3 regions of the Paenibacillus sp. FSL E2-0201 genome follow, and region 2 is predicted to be linked to each of the others. Evidence: a T-box and tRNA genes for the amino acid it is inferred to sense, from the RefSeq annotation. Region 2 holds a T-box; the other regions hold tRNA genes.
The links. The T-box of region 2 lies ahead of metG (methionine--tRNA ligase). A T-box ahead of a tRNA ligase gene usually reads a tRNA of that ligase, here a tRNA-Met.

Region 1 (3,249 bases), 1.2 Mb from region 2:
TCTGATACGGCTTCTTAGCGCCTCTGGGTTTCAATCGCCAACGGAAGACAGAGTCCAATATGTTCTAAACTATATGAATGAGCATTACCGCCATAAGCTATCGGTCGCAACACTCTCTGAGATGTCTGGATACAGCTATGATCGTTTCCGCCATTTATTTAAAGAGCGATTCGGTTCTTCACCTCTTCGCTATCTACTATTGAAACGTCTGGATTATGCAAAGTCTCTCTTGCAACATACCCAAATGCATATCTCAGAAGTATCTGCCGCTGCAGGGTTTGTGAATGACGCTCAATTCTGCAATATGTTCAAACGTGAGGTAGGTCTCACACCGCGGACATTCCGACTAAGCAGTCAATAAAATTACAATTCACTCCGCTTCACATAAAAAAGCCGTTGAATTAGAAGTGTCTCTAATTCAACGGCTTAAGAATAAAAGTTCATAGACAAAGAAAAAAGGTTAGTAAAGTCGCTTGTATTAGCAACTTTACTAACCTTTTTGATATACCGGCGAGAGGACTCGAACCTCCACGGTTTCCCTCTCGATTTTGAGTCGAGCGCGTCTGCCATTCCGCCACGCCGGCACATATGAAATTAATGGAGGCGCCACCCAGATTTGAACTGGGGATAAAGCTTTTGCAGAGCTTTGCCTTACCACTTGGCTATGGCGCCATATGAAAAATTTGGAGCGGACGACGGGAATCGAACCCGCGACCCTCGCCTTGGCAAGGCGATGCTCTACCGCTGAGCCACGTCCGCATAAAATGGCTGGGGATATAGGATTTGAACCTATGCGTGACGGAGTCAAAGTCCGTTGCCTTACCGCTTGGCTAATCCCCAATAACATTTTAAAATAAAAGGGGCGACTGATGGGTCTCGAACCCACGAATGCCGGAACCACAATCCGGTGCGTTAACCACTTCGCCACAATCGCCATATTAAACTAATATTGTTGCTGTTCTTCTTAAAGTAAATGGGGCGACCGATGGGACTTGAACCCACGAATGCCGGATCCACAAACCGGTGCGTTAACCCCTTCGCCACGACCGCCATATTAAACTTTAGAGAAAGACTTTAGATAAAGATTGGCAGGGGCAGCAGGAATTGAACCCACACCAACGGTTTTGGAGACCGTTGTTCTACCTTTAAACTATGCCCCTAAAAAATGGTGGGGGATGATGGATTCGAACCACCGAACACGTACGTGAGCAGATTTACAGTCTGATGCGTTTGGCCACTTCGCTAATCCCCCAAAGATGGTGCCGGCGAGAGGACTTGAACCCCCAACCTACTGATTACAAGTCAGTTGCTCTACCAATTGAGCTACACCGGCATATTAAGTTGTATACTACATGGTGGCTCGAGACGGATTCGAACCGCCGACACGAGGATTTTCAGTCCTCTGCTCTACCGACTGAGCTATCGAGCCAAGAAAATGGCGGAACCGACGAGATTCGAACTCGCGATCTCCTGCGTGACAGGCAGGCATGTTAGGCCAACTACACCACGGTTCCAAAAGATATAATTACTTGATGAAAATTGGTTGCGGGGGCAGGATTTGAACCTGCGGCCTTCGGGTTATGAGCCCGACGAGCTACCGGGCTGCTCCACCCCGCGTCGTTCTTAAATGAATATGGTGGAGGCTGAGGGGATCGAACCCCCGACCCTCTGCTTGTAAGGCAGATGCTCTCCCAGCTGAGCTAAGCCTCCGTAAACAACAATTGTTATTGTACCAAAGTCCACTATACAAAATCAAGTGAAAATTTGGTGACCCGTATGGGATTCGAACCCATGTTACCTCCGTGAAAGGGAGGTGTCTTAACCCCTTGACCAACGGGCCATACTAATTAAAAATTTGTGGCGGAGAGAGAGGGATTCGAACCCTCGAGACGCTTGTGGCGCCTACACGATTTCCAATCGTGCTCCTTCGGCCAAACTCGGACACCTCTCCATATGGCTCCCCGAACAGGACTCGAACCTGTGACAACTCGATTAACAGTCGAGTGCTCTACCAACTGAGCTATCAGGGAATATTCATACCAGGCTTAATCGCCTGAAAACTGAATCCGAATTGAATTTGCGTTTTAAGTATAGGATAAGCCCTCGACCGATTAGTATTGGTCAGCTCCATGCATTACTGCACTTCCACCTCCAACCTATCTACCTCGTCGTCTTCAAGGGGTCTTACTAATTGGGAAATCTCATCTTGAGGGGGGCTTCACGCTTAGATGCTTTCAGCGCTTATCCCGTCCGTACGTAGCTACCCAGCCATGCTTCTGGCGAAACAACTGGTGCACCAGCGGTACGTCCATCCCGGTCCTCTCGTACTAAGGACAGCTCCTCTCAAATTTCCTGCGCCCACGACAGATAGGGACCGAACTGTCTCACGACGTTCTGAACCCAGCTCGCGTACCGCTTTAATGGGCGAACAGCCCAACCCTTGGGACCTACTTCAGCCCCAGGATGCGATGAGCCGACATCGAGGTGCCAAACCTCCCCGTCGATGTGGACTCTTGGGGGAGATAAGCCTGTTATCCCCAGGGTAGCTTTTATCCGTTGAGCGATGGCCCTTCCATGCGGTACCACCGGATCACTAAGTCCGACTTTCGTCCCTGCTCGACTTGTAGGTCTCGCAGTCAAGCTCCCTTATGCCTTTGCACTCTTCGAATGATTTCCAACCATTCTGAGGGAACCTTGGAACGCCTCCGTTACTCTTTAGGAGGCGACCGCCCCAGTCAAACTGCCCGCCTGACACGGTCCCCGTACCCGATTAGGGCACTAGGTTAGAACCTAGATACGATCAGGGTGGTATCCCAACGGCGCCTCCACCGAAGCTTGCGCTCCGATTTCTACGGCTCCCACCTATCCTGTACAGATCGTACCCAAATTCAATATCAAGCTGCAGTAAAGCTCCATGGGGTCTTTCCGTCTTGTCGCGGGTAACCTGCATCTTCACAGGTATTAAAATTTCACCGGATCTCTCGTTGAGACAGCGCCCAAGTCGTTACGCCATTCGTGCGGGTCAGAATTTACCTGACAAGGAATTTCGCTACCTTAGGACCGTTATAGTTACGGCCGCCGTTTACTGGGGCTTCGGTTCATAGCTTCGGGTTACCCCTAACCACTCCCCTTAACCTTCCAGCACCGGGCAGGCGTCAGCCCGTATACTTCGCCTTGCGGCTTCGCACAGACCTGTGTTTTTGCTAAACAGTCGCTTGGGCCTTTTCACTGCGGCCCCCTCGTGCTATT
Region 2 (3,249 bases):
GCTTCAGCCGCAGGCTTGCCAGCACCCATGGCTTCGGCAATATAAGCTACCTCTTGCTCCACATCTAGACGCGGGAAGATAGGATTGCCTTTCACCAGCTTTGTTCCTGCCGGAATCAGACCAAAAGTCTTACCGCTGTCCCAGGTCGTCAGCTCACCTGCTTCGATGCCAAGCTGCTCCCAGATCTTCGCTGGGGTTTGCGTCAAGAACGGCTGCAGCAGAATGGAAGCGGTGCGAAGACCTTCCACAAGATGTCTCATCACGGAAGCTAACTCCGCTGTTCTGCTCTCATCCTTAGCAAGTACCCAAGGCTGTGTCTCATCAATATATTTATTGGTGCGGCTGATAAAGATTCCGATAGCTGTCAACGCTACGGAGAACTCCATTTTTTCCATCGCTTCTTCTACTTTGGCATAAGTGTTCTCTGCCGCAGCTTGAAGCTCACCATCAAATGCTGTTACATTTCCTTCATACGCCGGAAGCTCTCCACCGAAATACTTCTCCACCATTGCACCTGTCCGGTTCAATAGGTTACCAAGGTCGTTGGCAAGATCATAGTTAACCCGATCTACAAAGCTTTCAGGTGTGAATGTACCATCTGAACCAAACGGTACTTCCCGCAGCAGGTAATAACGAAGTGCATCCAGGCCGTAACGATCAATCAAAGTAACTGGATCTACTACGTTCCCTTTGGATTTCGACATTTTGCCATCCTTCATGAGCAGCCAGCCATGTGCAAACACCTTTTTCGGAAGAGGTTCACCTAGCGCCATTAGAATAATTGGCCAGTAAATGGTATGGAAACGAACGATTTCTTTGCCGACAATATGTACATCTGCAGGCCAGAAGTTATCGTACAGACTGCGATCCTCAGAACCGTAACCCAAAGCAGTAATGTAATTCGTCAACGCATCGATCCATACGTACACTACATGCTTTTCGTCGCCTTTAACTTTAACCCCCCAATCGAAAGTCGTACGGGAAACCGCAAGATCCTCCAGACCAGGCTTGATAAAGTTGTTGATCATTTCGTTCTTACGGGATTCCGGCAAAATAAATTCCGGATTCTCCTCATAAAATTGCAGCAATCGATCTGCATATTTACTCATCCGGAAGAAATAACTGGCTTCCTTCACCAGTTCAACAGGATGACCGCTATCAGGGCTTTTTGCGCCAATGATTACGCCATTGTCATCTCGAACGATATCAACCAATTGCGTTTCGGTATAGAAGGTTTCATCCGGAATACTGTACCAGCCTTCATATTCACCTTTATAAATATCACCTTGCTTGAGCAGTCGATCAAAAATATCCTGAACAACCTTTTTATGACGATCTTCCGTAGTACGGATAAAGTCATCATTGGAGATATCTAACTTACGCCATAATTCCTTAATTCCAACAACGATGTCATCTACGAACTGCTGAGGGGTTTTACCCGCTTCCTCAGCCTTCCGTTCAATCTTTTGACCATGCTCGTCTGTACCTGTTAGATAACGTACGTCATAGCCGCGTAGACGTTTGTAGCGGGCCATCGCATCTCCAGCTACAGTAGAATAAGCATGTCCAATATGCAGCTTATCGCTCGGATAGTAGATTGGTGTAGTTAAGTAAAAAGTTTTCTTCTCGCTCATTGATTAATCATCCTTTCTTTCATTAAAAGACAAAAAACTCCCGCCCCTATAATGGGGCGAGAGTATAACTCACGCGATACCACCCAAATTTCCTGTCTCTTCACAGAGAACAGGCTTCGCCAGTTCCTTCCCGGGAACTGTCCATTAACGCTGGAACACGCTGTTATCTTACGTGAACCTCAAATGCAGTTCCCGCTCGAACACAGTTCCTCCCGGACCATATTCAATCTAACGCTCCATACCGGCTTTCAGCTCGAACCGGCTCTCTGTAATGGACGTACCGATTTACTCATCCGTTCCTCGGAATTCATACTATTACCTGTGAATATACCCAATGATAAGGGCCCCTGTCAAGTCGCACGGGCAGAATCCTTCTTCGAGGGTTGTTCCTCAAGAGGTGGAACCGGATCAAGCCCCCCTGGATGGAAGGGATGGCATCTAGCAATCCGCTTGGCAGCAAGCCATGAGCCTTTAAGTGGGCCATGGACTTCAATCGCTTCCAGCGCATAGGCAGAACAGGTTGGATAAAAGCGACAAGTTGCAGGCTTAATTGGGGAAATGTACTTGCGGTACACCCGAATGGGAGCCTGAATCGTTCTTCGAAGGGTCGCCATCCTTAGACCCCTTTTTTGTGATTAGCTGCTGCGACTAGTTCTTCTTCCCGGTTCTCTTCACATTCTTTGCAATAACCGAACACCTCAAATTTATGCTTGACTACCCGGAATTGATCAGGTGTATCCGTTAAATTCATCGGGCAGAAATTAATCGGGTAGGTTTTCTCGCATTGAAGGCAGATCATATGATGATGGTGATCCTGATGATTACAGCTTCCCTTGAATTTCACTCCGTCTTCAAAGACGATTTGTTCAAGTACACCAAGCTCTTCCATTACACGCAGATTGCGGTACACGGTATCAAAGCTAAGTCCGCTATACTTGCGGCCCATATGCTCATAGACATCCTTCGCTGACAAATAACCCTTATTCTCGCCGAATAACTTGGCAAGCGTTTTGCGTTGGTCGGTGATTCGCAGACCTTGCCCCGACATGACCTCTAATATTTGTTCTGTCGACAGCATACGCTCATCTCCCATAACATTTCAGTTCATTTCATTTATACTTCACTCTCTTAATAATGCCCCAAAATAAATGCCCCGTCAATGAAACAACCAAGTGCATGAGCGTTCATCGGAGTAAAATCATACATTTAAATACAAAAAGTCCGGCTGAGTATTCCTTGGTGGAATATTCAGCCGGACTTTTATTTCAGTTAATCCCAAATAACTTAAAGGATGGACATATTATTTTATTTCTTCGCAGGTAGCGGTGTAACTAGGAAATTCACCGGCAAGTTACTACCAGAAGCTGCTGTGAACAAAATCTCCACGGAGCCGCCATAATCGCCAGTACGATAAATTACACTGTTCATGTCAGCACTGGAGAGACTTCCAGATGTCGGCATGTGTACAATTTGACCGTTAACTAAGACAGGACCCATGTAATTACCGCCACGTGGATTAAACGTAATCAAGGAATTAGGTGCAACACGATCGAATTTGATTTTGTATAACACCCCGAAATTACCCGCATTCGATGCTTCAGTACCGTTCATTGGG
Region 3 (3,249 bases), 3.0 Mb from region 2:
AAGGGGTGCCCCGGTAGTGTGAATAGCACGAGGGGGCCGCAGTGAAAAGGCCCAAGCGACTGTTTAGCAAAAACACAGGTCTGTGCGAAGCCGCAAGGCGAAGTATACGGGCTGACGCCTGCCCGGTGCTGGAAGGTTAAGGGGAGTGGTTAGGGGTAACCCGAAGCTATGAACCGAAGCCCCAGTAAACGGCGGCCGTAACTATAACGGTCCTAAGGTAGCGAAATTCCTTGTCAGGTAAATTCTGACCCGCACGAATGGCGTAACGACTTGGGCGCTGTCTCAACGAGAGATCCGGTGAAATTTTAATACCTGTGAAGATGCAGGTTACCCGCGACAAGACGGAAAGACCCCATGGAGCTTTACTGCAGCTTGATATTGAATTTGGGTACGATCTGTACAGGATAGGTGGGAGCCGTAGAAATCGGAGCGCAAGCTTCGGTGGAGGCGCCGTTGGGATACCACCCTGATCGTATCTAGGTTCTAACCTAGTGCCCTAATCGGGTACGGGGACCGTGTCAGGCGGGCAGTTTGACTGGGGCGGTCGCCTCCTAAAGAGTAACGGAGGCGTTCCAAGGTTCCCTCAGAATGGTTGGAAATCATTCGAAGAGTGCAAAGGCATAAGGGAGCTTGACTGCGAGACCTACAAGTCGAGCAGGGACGAAAGTCGGACTTAGTGATCCGGTGGTACCGCATGGAAGGGCCATCGCTCAACGGATAAAAGCTACCCTGGGGATAACAGGCTTATCTCCCCCAAGAGTCCACATCGACGGGGAGGTTTGGCACCTCGATGTCGGCTCATCGCATCCTGGGGCTGAAGTAGGTCCCAAGGGTTGGGCTGTTCGCCCATTAAAGCGGTACGCGAGCTGGGTTCAGAACGTCGTGAGACAGTTCGGTCCCTATCTGTCGTGGGCGCAGGAAATTTGAGAGGAGCTGTCCTTAGTACGAGAGGACCGGGATGGACGTACCGCTGGTGCACCAGTTGTTTCGCCAGAAGCATGGCTGGGTAGCTACGTACGGACGGGATAAGCGCTGAAAGCATCTAAGCGTGAAGCCCCCCTCAAGATGAGATTTCCCAATTAGTAAGACCCCTTGAAGACGACGAGGTAGATAGGTTGGAGGTGGAAGTGCAGTAATGCATGGAGCTGACCAATACTAATCGGTCGAGGGCTTATCCTATACTTAAAATGCAAATTCAATTCGGATTCAGTTTTCAGGCGATTAAGCCTGAGCATTACGCTGTAATGCCCGTTTGGTGGCGATAGCGGAGGGGTTCCACGCGTACCCATCCCGAACACGACCGTTAAGCCCTCCAGCGCCGATGGTACTTGGACCGAAGGGTCCTGGGAGAGTAGGACGCCGCCAAGCGGACAACCACATTACCCGTGGTATTTTTTTTGCCCTTAATATTCGTATGTCTTAAAAGGGCCTTTAGCTCAGCTGGTTAGAGCGCACCCCTGATAAGGGTGAGGTCGGTGGTTCGAGTCCACTAAGGCCCACCATATTCCCTGATAGCTCAGTTGGTAGAGCACTCGACTGTTAATCGAGTTGTCACAGGTTCGAGTCCTGTTCGGGGAGCCATTTATGGAGAGGTGTCCGAGTTTGGCCGAAGGAGCACGATTGGAAATCGTGTAGGCGCCACAAGCGTCTCGAGGGTTCGAATCCCTCTCTCTCCGCCATGAATTTACTTCCCTGTTAGGGATGAGAAGCCTTGGTGGTTCGTTGAAGCATAAGCTTCGTTAGGAATGCTTCGCAATCTCGATAGTAGTGAGAGTATCTCTCTCTCCGCCATAAAGTTTATTAGCATGGCCCGTTGGTCAAGGGGTTAAGACACCTCCCTTTCACGGAGGTAACATGGGTTCGAATCCCATACGGGTCATAACATGGAGGCTTAGCTCAGCTGGGAGAGCATCTGCCTTACAAGCAGAGGGTCGGGGGTTCGATCCCCTCAGCCTCCACCATATTCATTTAAGAACGACGCGGGGTGGAGCAGCCCGGTAGCTCGTCGGGCTCATAACCCGAAGGCCGCAGGTTCAAATCCTGCCCCCGCAACCAAATTTTCTTAAGCATGATGTTTTGGGACTAGCTGGCGTAGTGTAAATGAATAGTATATACTTATTAAATGACGCGGGGTGGAGCAGCCCGGTAGCTCGTCGGGCTCATAACCCGAAGGCCGCAGGTTCAAATCCTGCCCCCGCAACCAATTTACATTTATGCATTATGTCTGTGGAACCGTGGTGTAGTTGGCCTAACATGTCTGCCTGTCACGCAGGAGATCGCGAGTTCGAATCTCGTCGGTTCCGCCATTTAGTTAATTATTGTTGGGGATTAGCCAAGCGGTAAGGCAACGGACTTTGACTCCGTCATGCATAGGTTCAAATCCTATATCCCCAGCCATTTATGAGAGCCATTAGCTCAGTTGGTAGAGCACCTGACTTTTAATCAGGGTGTCGAAGGTTCGAGTCCTTCATGGCTCACCATTATTTTTAAAGTGTGCGCGTGTGGCGGAATGGCAGACGCACCAGACTTAGGATCTGGCGTTTCACGACGTGGGGGTTCAAGTCCCTTCACGCGCACCATATTTTGCGGAAGTGGCTCAGCGGTAGAGCATCGCCTTGCCAAGGCGAGGGTCGCGGGTTCGATTCCCGTCTTCCGCTCCATAATTTTTGCGCCCTTAGCTCAGCTGGATAGAGCGTTTGACTACGAATCAAAAGGCCGGGAGTTCGAATCTCTCAGGGCGCGCCATTTTTATTACTAAGTCATTACATGTTTTGACGGGATGTAGCTCAGCTTGGTAGAGCACCTGGTTTGGGACCAGGGGGTCGCATGTTCAAATCGTGTCATCCCGATTTTATACCTTTGCGGGTGTAGTTCAATGGTAGAACTTCAGCCTTCCAAGCTGATAGCGTGGGTTCGATTCCCATCACCCGCTTATAATTAAGAAACACCTGTCTATTATAGGCAGGTGTTTTTTTGTATAGTTACATTCATATGGATACAATAGAACTTAGGGCTTTTAGTTGAGGAGGTAGCTATGTTTGAATTCGAAGCTAAATTAGTGCGACCTGATGCAAGTGGGAGCTGGACTTATCTTAACGTCCCTTTTGATGCCGAACAAATATTTGAAACAAAGTCCAGGGTACAGGTAAAAGGAACTGTAAATGGAATCCCCTATAGAGGAACGCTTATGCCCCATGGAAACGGAAAGTATTTTATGGTGGTAAAGAAAGAACTACGGGATCTAGCCAA

Region 1: it encodes a tRNA-Met, which carries the amino acid that the T-box ahead of metG (methionine--tRNA ligase) is inferred to sense. The anticodon was not compared.
Region 3: it encodes a tRNA-Met, which carries the amino acid that the T-box ahead of metG (methionine--tRNA ligase) is inferred to sense. The anticodon was not compared.

What each region holds. Positions count from the first base shown of each region.
Region 1 is NZ_CP150154.1:5,847,166-5,850,414, forward strand. It holds gene NSU15_RS26245 (AraC family transcriptional regulator) at 1-361, shown strand, start outside; tRNA gene NSU15_RS26250 (tRNA-Leu) at 506-584, opposite strand; tRNA gene NSU15_RS26255 (tRNA-Cys) at 599-672, opposite strand; tRNA gene NSU15_RS26260 (tRNA-Gly) at 685-759, opposite strand; tRNA gene NSU15_RS26265 (tRNA-Gln) at 766-840, opposite strand; tRNA gene NSU15_RS26270 (tRNA-His) at 862-934, opposite strand; tRNA gene NSU15_RS26275 (tRNA-His) at 975-1,050, opposite strand; tRNA gene NSU15_RS26280 (tRNA-Trp) at 1,087-1,160, opposite strand; tRNA gene NSU15_RS26285 (tRNA-Tyr) at 1,167-1,252, opposite strand; tRNA gene NSU15_RS26290 (tRNA-Thr) at 1,258-1,333, opposite strand; tRNA gene NSU15_RS26295 (tRNA-Phe) at 1,354-1,429, opposite strand; tRNA gene NSU15_RS26300 (tRNA-Asp) at 1,437-1,514, opposite strand; tRNA gene NSU15_RS26305 (tRNA-Met) at 1,541-1,617, opposite strand; tRNA gene NSU15_RS26310 (tRNA-Val) at 1,635-1,710, opposite strand; tRNA gene NSU15_RS26315 (tRNA-Glu) at 1,766-1,840, opposite strand; tRNA gene NSU15_RS26320 (tRNA-Ser) at 1,859-1,951, opposite strand; tRNA gene NSU15_RS26325 (tRNA-Asn) at 1,955-2,030, opposite strand; rRNA gene NSU15_RS26330 (23S ribosomal RNA) at 2,092-3,249, opposite strand, start outside.
Region 2 is NZ_CP150154.1:4,694,941-4,698,189, forward strand. It holds gene metG (methionine--tRNA ligase) at 1-1,634, opposite strand, end outside; T-box leader at 1,684-1,944, opposite strand; gene yidD (membrane protein insertion efficiency factor YidD) at 1,985-2,248, opposite strand; gene NSU15_RS21465 (Fur family transcriptional regulator) at 2,251-2,712, opposite strand; gene NSU15_RS21470 (stalk domain-containing protein) at 2,940-3,249, opposite strand, start outside.
Region 3 is NZ_CP150154.1:904,791-908,039, forward strand. It holds rRNA gene NSU15_RS03945 (23S ribosomal RNA) at 1-1,179, shown strand, start outside; rRNA gene rrf (5S ribosomal RNA) at 1,252-1,368, shown strand; tRNA gene NSU15_RS03955 (tRNA-Ile) at 1,426-1,502, shown strand; tRNA gene NSU15_RS03960 (tRNA-Asn) at 1,506-1,581, shown strand; tRNA gene NSU15_RS03965 (tRNA-Ser) at 1,587-1,679, shown strand; tRNA gene NSU15_RS03970 (tRNA-Glu) at 1,808-1,879, shown strand; tRNA gene NSU15_RS03975 (tRNA-Val) at 1,886-1,961, shown strand; tRNA gene NSU15_RS03980 (tRNA-Met) at 1,979-2,055, shown strand; tRNA gene NSU15_RS03985 (tRNA-Met) at 2,127-2,203, shown strand; tRNA gene NSU15_RS03990 (tRNA-Asp) at 2,229-2,306, shown strand; tRNA gene NSU15_RS03995 (tRNA-Gln) at 2,323-2,397, shown strand; tRNA gene NSU15_RS04000 (tRNA-Lys) at 2,405-2,480, shown strand; tRNA gene NSU15_RS04005 (tRNA-Leu) at 2,496-2,579, shown strand; tRNA gene NSU15_RS04010 (tRNA-Gly) at 2,586-2,660, shown strand; tRNA gene NSU15_RS04015 (tRNA-Arg) at 2,669-2,745, shown strand; tRNA gene NSU15_RS04020 (tRNA-Pro) at 2,776-2,849, shown strand; tRNA gene NSU15_RS04025 (tRNA-Gly) at 2,862-2,932, shown strand; gene NSU15_RS04030 (YdeI/OmpD-associated family protein) at 3,035-3,249, shown strand, end outside.